One region of the Streptomyces sp. NBC_01314 genome, then DNA from elsewhere that is predicted to be linked to it. Evidence: predicted binding sites of a transcription regulator. Region 1 holds the regulator's gene; each other region holds the start of a gene.
What was found. The regulator HrcA, encoded in region 1, represses chaperone genes, less so after heat shock. The targets are predictions, from matches to a motif close to TTNGCACTCNGNNNNNCNGAGTGCNAA.

Region 1 (4,131 bases):
GCACCCGCCGTGAGGAGGGCGGCGATCTGGCTGCCGCGCATGATGCCGCCGGCCGCGACCACCGGCAGCGCCACGGCCTCGCGGACCTGGGTGACCAGGGAGAGCAGGCCGATGCCGGCGCAGTCCCGCTCGGGGTCGTCCCGGTGGGTGCCCTGGTGGCCGCCCGCCTCGACGCCCTGCACGATCACGGCATGGGCCCCGGACCGCTCCACGGCCTGGGCCTCCTCCGCCGAGGTCGCGGTGACCAGGGTGAGGGTGCCCTTGCGGGCGAAGGACTCGATGACCTCGGGTGTCGGACAGCCGAAGTGGAACGACACCACCGGCACGGGGTTGTCGAGCAGCACCGCGAGCTTGGCCTCGTAGCCGTCGTCGCGCCCGCTGTCGGGGTCGCCCAGCTCGGAGTCGTACCAGGTGGCCTCACCGGCCAGCTGCTCCGCGTACACCTCGACGGCGGCGGCAGCAGGGGGCGCGGCGTCAGCCGCTCCGGTGGAGCCGGTGCTTGCACCGGGGTACTCCGGCTGCGGCATGAACAGGTTCACGCCGAAAGGGCGCGAGGTGAGCGCCCTGAGCGTCTTGATCTCCTGATACATCCCGTCGGCCGTCTTGTACCCGGCGGCGAGGAACCCCAGCCCGCCCGCCTCGGACACGGCGGCGGCCAGCTGCGGCACGGACACACCGCCCGCCATCGGGGCCTGCACGATCGGCAGCGGGACGAGATCGGTCAGTGCGGAGGACATGACGGCATGTTGCCATGCCCACCGGACTTCGCCGAATCGGGGAAGAGCGCGGGCCCCGGCCCGGTAAGGGGCGCGAGGCCGTAAGGGCCCTGGCCCGGTAAGGGGCGCGGGACCGTGACAGGTGCGGGACCGCCGGGCGGGCGCGACCAGCCACGCATCACCCGCACCCGGCGTACCAGCGGTCAGCGCCCGTTGAACGCGTCCTTCAGTCGCGAGAACAGGCCCTGCTGCCCGGGCTGGAACTGCCCCGTGGGCCGTTCCTCCCCGCGCAGCACGGCGAGCTGCCGCAGCAGCCCCTCCTGCTCAGGATCAAGCTTCGACGGCGTCTGGACCTCGACATGGACGATCAGATCGCCACGGCCGCCGCCCCGCAGATGCGTGACACCCCGCCCGTGCAGGGGGATCGACTGCCCGGACTGTGTCCCGGGCCGGATGTCGACCTCCTCCAGACCGTCCAGCGTCTCCAGCGGCACCTTCGTACCGAGAGACGCCGCCGTCATCGGGATCGTCACCGTGCAGTGCAGATCGTCGCCACGTCGCTGGAACGTCGAGTGCGGCAGCTCGTGGATCTCGACGTAGAGGTCACCGGCGGGACCGCCACCGGGCCCGACCTCGCCCTCACCGGCCAGCTGGATCCGGGTGCCGTTGTCGACACCGGCCGGGATCTTGACCGTGAGCGTCCGCCGCGACCGCACCCGCCCGTCGCCCGCGCACTCGGGGCACGGGTTCGGGACGATCGTGCCGAAGCCCTGACACTGCGGGCAGGGCCGTGAGGTCATGACCTGACCGAGGAAGGACCGCGTGACCTGCGAGACCTCACCGCGACCACGGCACATGTCACAGGTCTGCGCGGTCGTACCCGGAGCCGCGCCCTCGCCGCTGCAGGTCGTGCACACGACGGCCGTGTCGACCTGGATGTCCTTCGTCGTACCGAAGGCCGCCTCGTCGAGGTCGATCTCCAGCCGGATCATCGCGTCCTGCCCCCGGCGCGTACGCGACCGAGGACCCCGCTGGGACGCCGTACCGAAGAAGGCGTCCATGATGTCCGAGAAGTTCCCGAAGCCACCGGCGCCGAAGCCGCCCGCGCCGCCGCCTGCCTGGGACAGCGGGTCGCCGCCGAGGTCGTAGACCTGCTTCTTCTGCGGGTCCGAGAGCACCTCGTAAGCGGCGTTGATCTCCTTGAACCGCTCCTGGGTCTTCGGATCGGGGTTGACGTCCGGATGCAGCTCGCGCGCGAGCCTCCGGAACGCCTTCTTGATCTCGTCCTGGGAAGCGTCGCGGCGCACGCCGAGCACGGCGTAGTAGTCCGTGGCCACTCAGGACTCCGCCAGGATCTGTCCGACGTACCGTGCCACCGCTCGTACCGCTCCCATCGTTCCCGGATAGTCCATGCGCGTGGGTCCGACCACGCCCAGTTTCGCTACTGCCTCGCCGCCCGAACCGTAACCGACGGAGACGACGGACGTGGAGTTGAGTCCCTCATACGCGTTCTCATGACCGATGCGTACGGTCATGCCCGAATCTCCGGCCTCGCCAAGCAACTTGAGGAGGACGACCTGCTCCTCCAAGGCTTCCAGAACGGGCCGGATGGTGAGGGGGAAGTCATGTCCGAAGCGGGTGAGATTGGCGGTACCGCCGATCATCAGCCGCTCCTCGCTCTCCTCGACGAGTGCCTCCAGCAGGGTGGAGAGCACCGTGGTGACCGTGCCCCGGTCCTCGACGTCGAACGCCTCGGGCAGGTCCTCGACCAGCCTCGGCACGTCGGTGAACCGGCGGCCCGCGATCTTGCTGTTGAGCCGGGCGCGCAGATCCGCGAGTGACGTTTCTCCGAACGGCGCCGGGCAGTCCACCAGCCGCTGCTCCACCCGTCCCGTGTCCGTGATCAGCACGAGCATCAGCCGGGCGGGGGCCAGCGACAACAGCTCCACGTGCCGCACCGTCGACCGCGTGAGCGACGGATACTGCACTACGGCGACCTGCCGGGTGAGCTGCGCGAGCAGCCGTACGGTCCTGGCCACCACGTCGTCGAGATCGACGGCGCCGTCCAGGAAGTTCTGGATGGCGCGCCGCTCGGGCGGGGTCATCGGTTTGACGCCGGCCAGCTTGTCGACGAAGAGCCGGTACCCCTTGTCGGTGGGGATGCGGCCCGCGCTGGTGTGGGGCTGGGCGATGAAGCCCTCGTCCTCCAGCGCCGCCATGTCGTTGCGGACGGTCGCCGGGGAGACACCCAGGTTGTGCCGCTCCGTGAGCGCCTTGGAACCCACCGGCTCCTCGGTGCCCACGTAGTCCTGGACGATGGCGCGCAGCACCTGGAGTCTGCGTTCACTGAGCACCGCGCACACCTCCAGTCGCTCTCCTGTGACTCTCCCTTGGCACTCACCCCGGGCGAGTGCCAACACTCCCCGCCCAGTGTACGGCGGTGGGGTACGCCCCCGGCAAGGCCGGTCCAGCCATGGCATGCCGACGTGTACCGACCTGTCCGGCGATGTCGGGTCACTTCCTACCGACTGGTACGTACGATGTCGGCGCCACCCGGGCCGCCGGCCGCCGGCCCCTCGGTGGCCACGGCACCGTTCGACCCGCCCGCGGCCGACCCGAACCCCGCCCGTCTGCCTCCTCCGACACCCTCCCTCACCCGGCGCGCGGGGAGCTACAGCTAGCGTCGGCGCATGACGGTGACTTGGGAAGAGTGCGGATGGCAGGGATTGACGCCCCGGGTCGGACGGTGCCGCCTCCCCGGCTGGGACTGTACGGTCGGGCTGGTGGTCGGGGGCGGTTCGGCCCTCATGATCGACGCGGGTTCGAGCCTGCGGGAGGGCGCGCGGTTGCGCACCGAGGCGTGCCGCCTGCTCGGTGGCGCCCATGTGACACATCTCGCCCTCACCCACCCCCACTTCGACCATGCCTTCGGGGCGGCCGCGTTCGCCGGGGTGGAGGTCTTCGGCGCGGTGGGCGTCGACGGCGTCCTGACCCGTGACTGTGAAACCCTCCGCGCCGACGCCGTCCGCCACGGTCTCCCGCCGGGGGACGCCGCCGAGGCCGCCGACCTCCTCGTACACCCACGCCACCATGTCTCCGGCGAGTGGACGCTCGACCTGGGCGGTGACGTCCGGGTGCTCCTGGCGAACGTGGGCCCGGGGCACACGGGCCACGACCTGGCGGTCCTGGTCCCGGGCCGGCCGGCCACCGAGGGCTCGGCGGGGTCTCCGGGGGTCGTGTTCTGCGGGGACCTGGTCGAGGAGTCCGGCGAACCCCAGGCGGGCCCCGACGCGATCCCCTCCCGCTGGCCGGCCGCCCTGGACCGGCTCCTGGATCTGGGCGGCGAGGACGCGCTGTACGTGCCCGGCCACGGGGCGGTGGTGGACGCGGCGTTCGTACGGGCCCAACGGGACGC
Region 2 (4,131 bases), 3.1 Mb from region 1:
GCACCTCGTCGAGGAGGGCGCGGCCCTCGGGGGTGAGCAGAGGGGCGAGGAAGACGTCGGGGTCCAGGGCGTTCACCGGGCCATTGTCGGTCAGGGGGAGGGGGCGTGGGCCAGTCGGTGGACGGTGGGGGCCGGGTGGCGGTGTCGGGGCCGTGGGCCGGGGCTCCCCTGCGAGGATGTGGCGCCATGCGACTCGTACGACAAAATGATGGAAAGAGTGCGAAGCGGGCGAGTTTCTGGAGAGGGAGCGGCGGTGTCCGGTGCGGCGTCGCCGTGCTCGCCGCCGCGGTCATCGTGTCCGGGTGTGCTGGGGGTGGCGCCGAGGAGGCGTCGGAGAGGGGATCCGAAGAGCGGCGGGGCACCGAGGAGCCGGTCCACGGCCAGGAAGGCGGTCAGCGGCTCCTCGACGCGCCCGGCGCCCGTGCCCTCGACGCGTACGCCGGGAACCTGCGCCGGGCGCACGCCGCGCGGGTCGCCGCCGCGAAGCGCTGGGGGCTGGCCGAGGTGCCGCTGCTCGCGCCCGCGCCTCCGGAGGAGAAGCCGGTGCTCAGGACGCGTAAGGGATTCGAGGTCGACCGCCACGAGCAGGACGGACTCCCCCCGGTCTTCACGACCGTCCCCACCCGCCACAAGGTGGTCTTCCTCACCATCGACGACGGCGCCGAGAAGGACCCCGCGTTCCTGCGGATGACGAGCGAGCTGAAGATCCCGTACACCGCCTTCCTCAGCGACTACCTGGTCAAGGAGGACTACGGCTACTTCGCTCGGATGCGGGACCGTGGCGTGGTCCTCAACAACCACACCCTCCACCACCGCCACCTGCCCGCGCTCTCCTACGCCGCCCAGAAGCACGAGATCTGCGGCATGCAGGACGTGATCGAGAAGCGGTACGGCAAGCGGCCCACGCTCTTCCGGCCGCCGTACGGGAGTTACGACCGGGACACCCTCCGCGCCGCCAAGGCCTGCGGCGTCAAGGCCGTCCCCCTCTGGAACGAGGAGGTCTTCGTCGACCGCTGGGACTACCGCGAAGGGGACCGCGAACTCCGCCCCGGCGACATCGTCCTCAGCCACTTCCGGGGCGAGTCCGACTGGAACGGCTCCATGCCCGACATGGTCCGCCGCTTCCTGAACCTGGCCACCGCCGAGGGCTACGCGGTGGCGAGGCTGGAGGACTACCTGTGAGGGCCGCCGCGGGGCGCTGGGCGCACGGGAGGGGTGAAGCGCGGGGACGGCGGAGGGCGCGGCGTGACGCACGCCGGGGGGCACGGGTCGACGCACGCCGGGGGGCGCGGGTTCCGGCGGCCCGTACCTCGGCGGCCCGCGCCCTGGCCGCCCTCGCCGCTCTCGCGGCCCTCGCCGTGCTGCCCGTCGCCGGATGCGCCCCCGATCACCCCGAGCGGGCCCGCCCCGCCGACGGCACCGCCCGCGCCCTCCCCCCGCCCCCACACCGCCGCTGGGGCCTCGCCACCCCCCTCGCCCCCGCGCCCGATCGTCCCGACAGGCCGTCGAAGCCCCGCGCGTCCGGGCCCGGACTGCCGCCCGTCGTCGACCGCGTTCCGACCCGGGACAAGGTGGTCTTCCTGACGTACGACGACGGGGCCGAGAAGGACCCGAGGTTCGTCGACATGGTGCGTGAGCTGCGGCTGCCGGTGAGCATGTTCCTGACGGACAGTGTCGTGGGGCCGGGATACGGCCACTTCGCGCGGCTGCGGGCCGTCGGCGCGACCGTGCAGAACCACACGCTCGACCACACCGCCCTGCGCGGCCTGCCGTACGCCGGACAGCGCGCCGAGATCTGCGGCCAGCAGAACAAGCTGAAGCGGCTCTTCGGCGTCCGGCCGACCCTCTTCCGCCCGCCCTACGGCGTCTACGACACCGCCACGCTCCGCGCCGCCGCCGACTGCGGCATCACGGCCGTCGTCCTGTGGCGCGCGTCCATACAGATCAACGACCTCCGCTACGCCGTCGGCGACCGCCTCCGCCCCGGCGACATCGTCCTGGCCCAGTTCCGGGGCCCGGACCAGCTGAAGGGCTCCACACTCACGGAGATGACGACGCGGCTGCTGCGCCGGATCCAGGAGCAGGGCCTGACGGTGGGCCGCCTGGAGGACTATCTCTGAGCACTCGCCCTCGGGTGCGCCCGACGTCCGACACCCCCGCGCGACGCCTTCGCGATCGGCCGCGCGACGACTCGCCGCGACTCACGCGATTAGCAGTCCGCTTGACCGAGTGCTAATCGCGGTCATAGTCTCAGGTCTGGCACTCCCCCCTGGAGAGTGCCAACTAGCGACGGGCAGGTCCGGCACCCGCGACGACGGATCCACCTGGTCGCCACCTCAGACAGTTAACCCCGTGAGATCTCCGAAGGGGGAGGTCGGATCGTGACGACCACCAGCTCCAAGGTTGCCATCAAGCCGCTCGAGGACCGCATTGTGGTCCAGCCGCTCGACGCCGAGCAGACCACCGCCTCTGGCCTGGTCATCCCGGACACCGCCAAGGAGAAGCCCCAGGAGGGCGTCGTCCTGGCCGTGGGCCCGGGCCGCTTCGAGAACGGCGAGCGCCTGCCGCTCGACGTCAAGACCGGCGACATCGTGCTGTACAGCAAGTACGGCGGCACCGAAGTGAAGTACAACGGCGAGGAGTACCTCGTCCTCTCGGCTCGCGACGTCCTCGCGATCATCGAGAAGTAAGGGGCTCCGGGGGTCACCCCGGAAATCCTGCACCCGCTTCCACGGAAGCACATTGCATGTGAGCTGCGCCCCGGGCCCCCGCGACCTTATGAAGCCGGGCGTTCGGGGCGCAGTTCGTTTCACCCACGTTTTCCGAGAGGGCTGAACCGCTCCCATGGCGAAGATCCTGAAGTTCGACGAGGACGCCCGTCGCGCCCTCGAGCGCGGCGTCAACAAGCTTGCCGACACGGTCAAGGTGACGATCGGCCCCCGCGGCCGCAACGTCGTCATCGACAAGAAGTTCGGCGCCCCCACCATCACCAACGACGGTGTGACCATCGCCCGTGAGGTCGAGGTCGAGGACCCGTACGAGAACCTCGGCGTCCAGCTGGTGAAGGAGGTGGCGACCAAGACCAACGACGTAGCGGGTGACGGTACGACCACCGCCACCGTGCTGGCCCAGGCGCTCGTCCGCGAGGGCCTGCGCAACGTCGCCGCGGGTGCCTCCCCGGCCGCCCTGAAGAAGGGCATCGACGCCGCGGTCAAGGCCGTGTCCGAGGAGCTCCTCGCGACCGCCCGCCCCATCGACGAGAAGTCCGACATCGCCGCCGTCGCCGGTCTGTCCGCCCAGGACACTCAGGTCGGCGAGCTCATCGCCGAGGCGATGGACAAGGTCGGCAAGGACGGTGTCATCACCGTCGAGGAGTCCAACACCTTCGGTCTGGAGCTGGACTTCACCGAGGGCATGGCCTTCGACAAGGGCTACCTGTCGCCGTACTTCGTCACGGACCAGGAGCGTATGGAGGCCGTCCTCGACGACCCGTACATCCTCATCCACCAGGGCAAGATCAGCTCCATCCAGGACCTGCTGCCGCTGCTGGAGAAGGTCATCCAGACCAACTCCTCCCGGCCGCTGCTGATCATCGCCGAGGACGTCGAGGGCGAGGCCCTGTCGACCCTGGTCGTGAACAAGATCCGCGGCACCTTCAACGCGGTCGCCGTCAAGGCCCCCGGCTTCGGCGACCGTCGCAAGGCGATGCTGCAGGACATGGCGACGCTGACCGGCGCCGAGGTCATCTCCGAGGAGGTCGGCCTCAAGCTCGACCAGGTCGGCCTGGACGTGCTCGGCTCCGCCCGCCGCGTCACCATCACCAAGGACGACACCACGCTCGTCGACGGTGCCGGTGACTCCGGTGCCGTTCAGGGCCGAGTCGCCCAGATCAAGGCCGAGATCGAGAACACGGACTCCGACTGGGACCGCGAGAAGCTCCAGGAGCGCCTCGCGAAGCTGGCCGGCGGCGTGTGCGTCATCAAGGTCGGCGCCGCCACCGAGGTGGAGCTGAAGGAGAAGAAGCACCGTCTGGAGGACGCCATCTCCGCGACCCGCGCCGCGGTCGAGGAGGGCATCGTCTCCGGTGGTGGCTCCGCGCTCGTCCACGCCGTGAAGATCCTCGAGGGCAAC
Region 3 (4,131 bases), 1.4 Mb from region 1:
CGGCGCCGGCACCGGCCTTCTCCGGCTTGTCGGCGATGACGGCCTCGGTGGTGAGGAAGAGCGCGGCGATGGAAGCGGCGTTCTGCAGAGCGGAGCGCGTGACCTTCGCCGGGTCGATGATGCCCTCGGCGATCATGTCGACGTACTCACCGGTCGCGGCGTTGAGGCCGTGGCCGACGGGAAGGTTGCGCACCTTCTCGACGATGACGCCGCCCTCAAGACCACCGTTGACGGCGATCTGCTTGAGCGGGGCCTCCAGGGCGAGACGCACGATGTTGGCGCCGGTCGCCTCGTCACCCGTCAGCTCAAGCTTCTCGAAGACCGAGGAGGCCTGGAGCAGGGCCACGCCACCACCGGCGACGATGCCCTCCTCGACGGCCGCCTTCGCGTTGCGAACGGCGTCCTCGATGCGGTGCTTGCGCTCCTTGAGCTCGACCTCGGTCGCGGCACCGGCCTTGATGACGGCCACGCCGCCCGCGAGCTTCGCCAGGCGCTCCTGGAGCTTCTCGCGGTCGTAGTCCGAGTCGCTGTTCTCGATCTCGGCGCGGATCTGGTTGACCCGGCCCTGGACCTGCTCGGAGGAGCCGGACCCGTCGACGATGGTCGTCTCGTCCTTGGTGATGACGACCTTGCGGGCACGGCCCAGGAGGTCGATGGAGGTGTTCTCGAGCTTGAGACCGACCTCCTCGGAGATGACCTCGCCACCGGTGAGGATGGCGATGTCGTTCAGCATCGCCTTGCGGCGGTCACCGAAGCCCGGGGCCTTGACCGCGACGGACTTGAAGGTCCCGCGGATCTTGTTGACGACCAGGGTCGAGAGGGCCTCGCCCTCCACGTCCTCGGCGATGATCAGCAGCGGCTTGCCCGACTGCATGACCTTCTCCAGGAGCGGGAGCAGGTCCTTGACGTTGGTGACCTTGGAGTTGGCGATGAGGATGTAGGGGTCCTCGAGCACGGCCTCCATGCGCTCCATGTCGGTCGCGAAGTACGCCGAGATGTAGCCCTTGTCGAAGCGCATGCCCTCGGTGAGCTCAAGCTCCAGACCGAAGGTCTGCGACTCCTCGACGGTGATGACGCCTTCCTTGCCGACCTTGTCCATCGCCTCGGCGATGAGCTCGCCGATCTGGGTGTCGGCGGCGGAGATGGAGGCCGTGGAGGCGATCTGCTCCTTGGTCTCGACCTCCTTGGCCTGGTCGAGCAGCGCACCGGAGACGGCCTCGACGGCCTTCTCGATGCCGCGCTTCAGGGCCATCGGGTTGGCACCCGCGGCGACGTTGCGCAGGCCTTCGCGGACCAGCGCCTGGGCCAGGACGGTCGCGGTCGTCGTGCCGTCACCGGCTACGTCGTCCGTCTTCTTCGCGACTTCCTTGACCAGCTCGGCGCCGATCTTCTCGTACGGGTCCTCGAGCTCGATCTCCTTGGCGATGGAGACACCATCGTTGGTGATCGTGGGGGCGCCCCACTTCTTCTCGAGGACGACGTTGCGGCCCTTGGGGCCGAGCGTCACCTTGACGGCGTCCGCGAGCTGGTTCATGCCGCGCTCGAGGCCGCGCCGTGCCTCCTCGTCGAACGCGATGATCTTGGCCATGTGAAGTGGTCCTCCCGGACAGGGGGTGGATTTCTCCGGACCGTGCTGGCGCCCGCGACGGACGGCTCGCCGACCTCGTGGTTCCTTGCCCCACATGGCCTGCGGGCCTCACCGACCCGATCCTCATTGTCACTCTCACCTTCAGAGTGCTAACGCCAATGATTAGCACTCGGCATGGTCGAGTGCAAGCGCCTCTCGATGATCCGCAGGTGAACGCGCCCCCTCACCCCCGTGCGCGACCCCCCGCGCGACCCCGCCCCGGACCCGTCGGTGACCGCACGCGGACCGGACGCGGACGGGCACGGACGGGCACGGACGGGCACGGACCAGCCACCGGCCGCACACACAGGAGGGCTCGCACCCCCTGTACGGGGTGCGAGCCCTCCCATGAAGAACGAAGAACGTCGCTGCGTTAAACCCGGCGCGTTACTTCAGCCGACCGCGAGTCGGACCATGTCCGCCTGCGGCCCCTTCTGGCCTTGCGAGATCTCGAACTCGACCCGCTGGCCCTCTTCCAGGGTGCGGTAACCGTCCATCTGAATCGCGCTGTAGTGGACGAATACATCCGCACCACCGTCGACCGCGATGAAGCCGTACCCCTTCTCCGCGTTGAACCACTTGACGGTGCCCTGAGCCATGCCTAACTCCCCTATTACTGGCCCTTGCACAGATCCACACTTCGCGGATCCGGGTCAGACCTCACCCCCCAACGGTTGGGGGTGTGCGCCGGAACGCGTCGACCGCGGCCGAATGTATCTGTCCAACTGCCCTCTGCAACAGGTCAATCGGACGAGAATTCTGGACACGACCGGTCGGGAATGTACGAACAATTCGCCTGAATTCAGGGCAAGTCGGGCCCCACAAAAGGGAAGAAGTACGCAAAAGGCATACACACTTTGGCTACTTCATATAGGGCGCTCGGCTCGATCGGATATGCGCCCGGCATGAAATCAGTAGGGCGATCGGACCGGCTTCCCCAACTGTACCGTGCTCAACCATAGAGAATTGCCCCCTCCGCTTCTCTCGCGGAGGGGGCAATTCGATGAACTCTCGGTAATCGAAGTTACCGACGGTTACTACCGACCGGTACTGATCGGCGGTCAGCCACCGGCGACCGCGGGAATGATCGACACGCCCGCGCCGTCCGGCGTGACCGTCTCCAGCCCCTGCTCGAACCGGACATCGTCGTCATTCACGTACACATTCACGAACCGCCGCAACTTGCCCTGATCATCCAGAACCCGGGCGGCGATCCCGTTGTGGTTCTTCTCCAGATCGGCGATGACCTCGGCGAGAGTCGCACCTTCGGCACTCACCTCGGCCTTACCGCCGGTGTAGGTACGAAGGATGGTGGGGATACGGACGTTGACGCTCATGACTTACGACCTCCGGTCGGGTGCAGCGCCTCTTCAGGGGCGCGGGGCTGTGCCGGCCCTTCAGGGGCGCGGGGCTGTGCTGGATGTGCGGCTACCGCCGCGTGGGCGCGACCAGCCCCCACGGACCCGCAGACGAACGACTACCGGGCCTTACGCGAGACCGGCCGCACGGAACGAATCAAGGCTGGGCCGAATGGTCGCGGTCAGTCCCGTCCCGGCCACCGCGTCGAGCGTCTTCAGGCCATCACCGGTGTTGAGAACGACCGTGGTCAGCGTCGGGTCGAGAAGCCCGTCCTCGATCAGCTTCTTCGCCACCCCGACGGTCACCCCGCCGGCGGTCTCCGCGAAGATCCCCTCCGTCCGCGCGAGCAGCTTGATCGCCTCGACGACCTGCTCGTCCGTCACGTCCTCCACGGCCCCACCGGTCCGCCGCGCGATGTCGAGCACGTACGGCCCGTCCGCCGGGTTGCCGATCGCGAGCGACTTGGCGATCGTGTTCGGCTTCTGGGGCCGCACCACGTCGTGTCCGGCCTTGAAGGCCACCGACACCGGCGAGCACCCCTCCGCCTGCGCACCGAAGATCTTGTACGGCTTGTCCTCGACGAGCCCGAGCTTGATCAGCTCCTGCAGCCCCTTGTCGATCTTCGTGAGCTGCGACCCGGAGGCGATCGGCACGACCAGCTGGTCGGGCAGCTGCCAGCCGAGCTGCTCGCAGATCTCGTACGCCAGGGTCTTGGAGCCCTCCGCGTAGTACGGCCGCAGGTTGACGTTCACGAAACCCCAGCCCTCACCGGCCGGGTCGCCGATCAGCTCGGAGCAGAAGCGGTTCACGTCGTCGTAGTTGCCCTCGATACCGACGAGCTCGCCGCCGTAGATGGCGGCCATGACGACCTTGCCCTGCTCCAGGTCGTGCGGGATGAACACGCAGGACCGCAGACCGGCGCGGGCGGCGGCGGCGCCGACGGCGCCGGCCAGGTTGCCCGTGGAGGAGCAGGAGAGGGTGGTGAAGCCGAACGCGCGGGCCGCCTCCAGCGCCTGGGCGACGACGCGGTCCTTGAAGGAGTGCGTCGGGTTGCCGGAGTCGTCCTTGATGAAGAGCTTGCCGGTGTCGACGCCGAGCGCGGCCGCCAGGTTGTCGGCCTTGACGAGGTGGGTCCAGCCGGGGTT

Region 2: the regulator HrcA is predicted to act here: its motif matches at 2,210-2,236, upstream of groES (co-chaperone GroES).
Region 3: the regulator HrcA is predicted to act here: its motif matches at 1,751-1,777, upstream of groL (chaperonin GroEL).

What each region holds. Positions count from the first base shown of each region.
Region 1 covers NZ_CP108394.1:7,536,095-7,540,225, reverse strand. The annotation lists gene OG622_RS33240 (nitronate monooxygenase) at 1-737, opposite strand, end outside; gene dnaJ (molecular chaperone DnaJ) at 920-2,053, opposite strand; gene hrcA (heat-inducible transcriptional repressor HrcA) at 2,054-3,070, opposite strand; gene OG622_RS33225 (MBL fold metallo-hydrolase) at 3,407-4,131, shown strand, end outside.
Region 2 covers NZ_CP108394.1:4,460,980-4,465,110, reverse strand. The annotation lists gene OG622_RS19490 (methyltransferase domain-containing protein) at 1-76, opposite strand, end outside; gene OG622_RS19485 (polysaccharide deacetylase family protein) at 187-1,182, shown strand; gene OG622_RS19480 (polysaccharide deacetylase family protein) at 1,326-2,120, shown strand; gene groES (co-chaperone GroES) at 2,382-2,690, shown strand; gene groL (chaperonin GroEL) at 2,845-4,131, shown strand, end outside.
Region 3 covers NZ_CP108394.1:6,099,375-6,103,505, reverse strand. The annotation lists gene groL (chaperonin GroEL) at 1-1,588, opposite strand, end outside; gene OG622_RS26810 (cold-shock protein) at 2,020-2,226, opposite strand; gene OG622_RS26805 (MoaD/ThiS family protein) at 2,689-2,964, opposite strand; gene thrC (threonine synthase) at 3,115-4,131, opposite strand, start outside.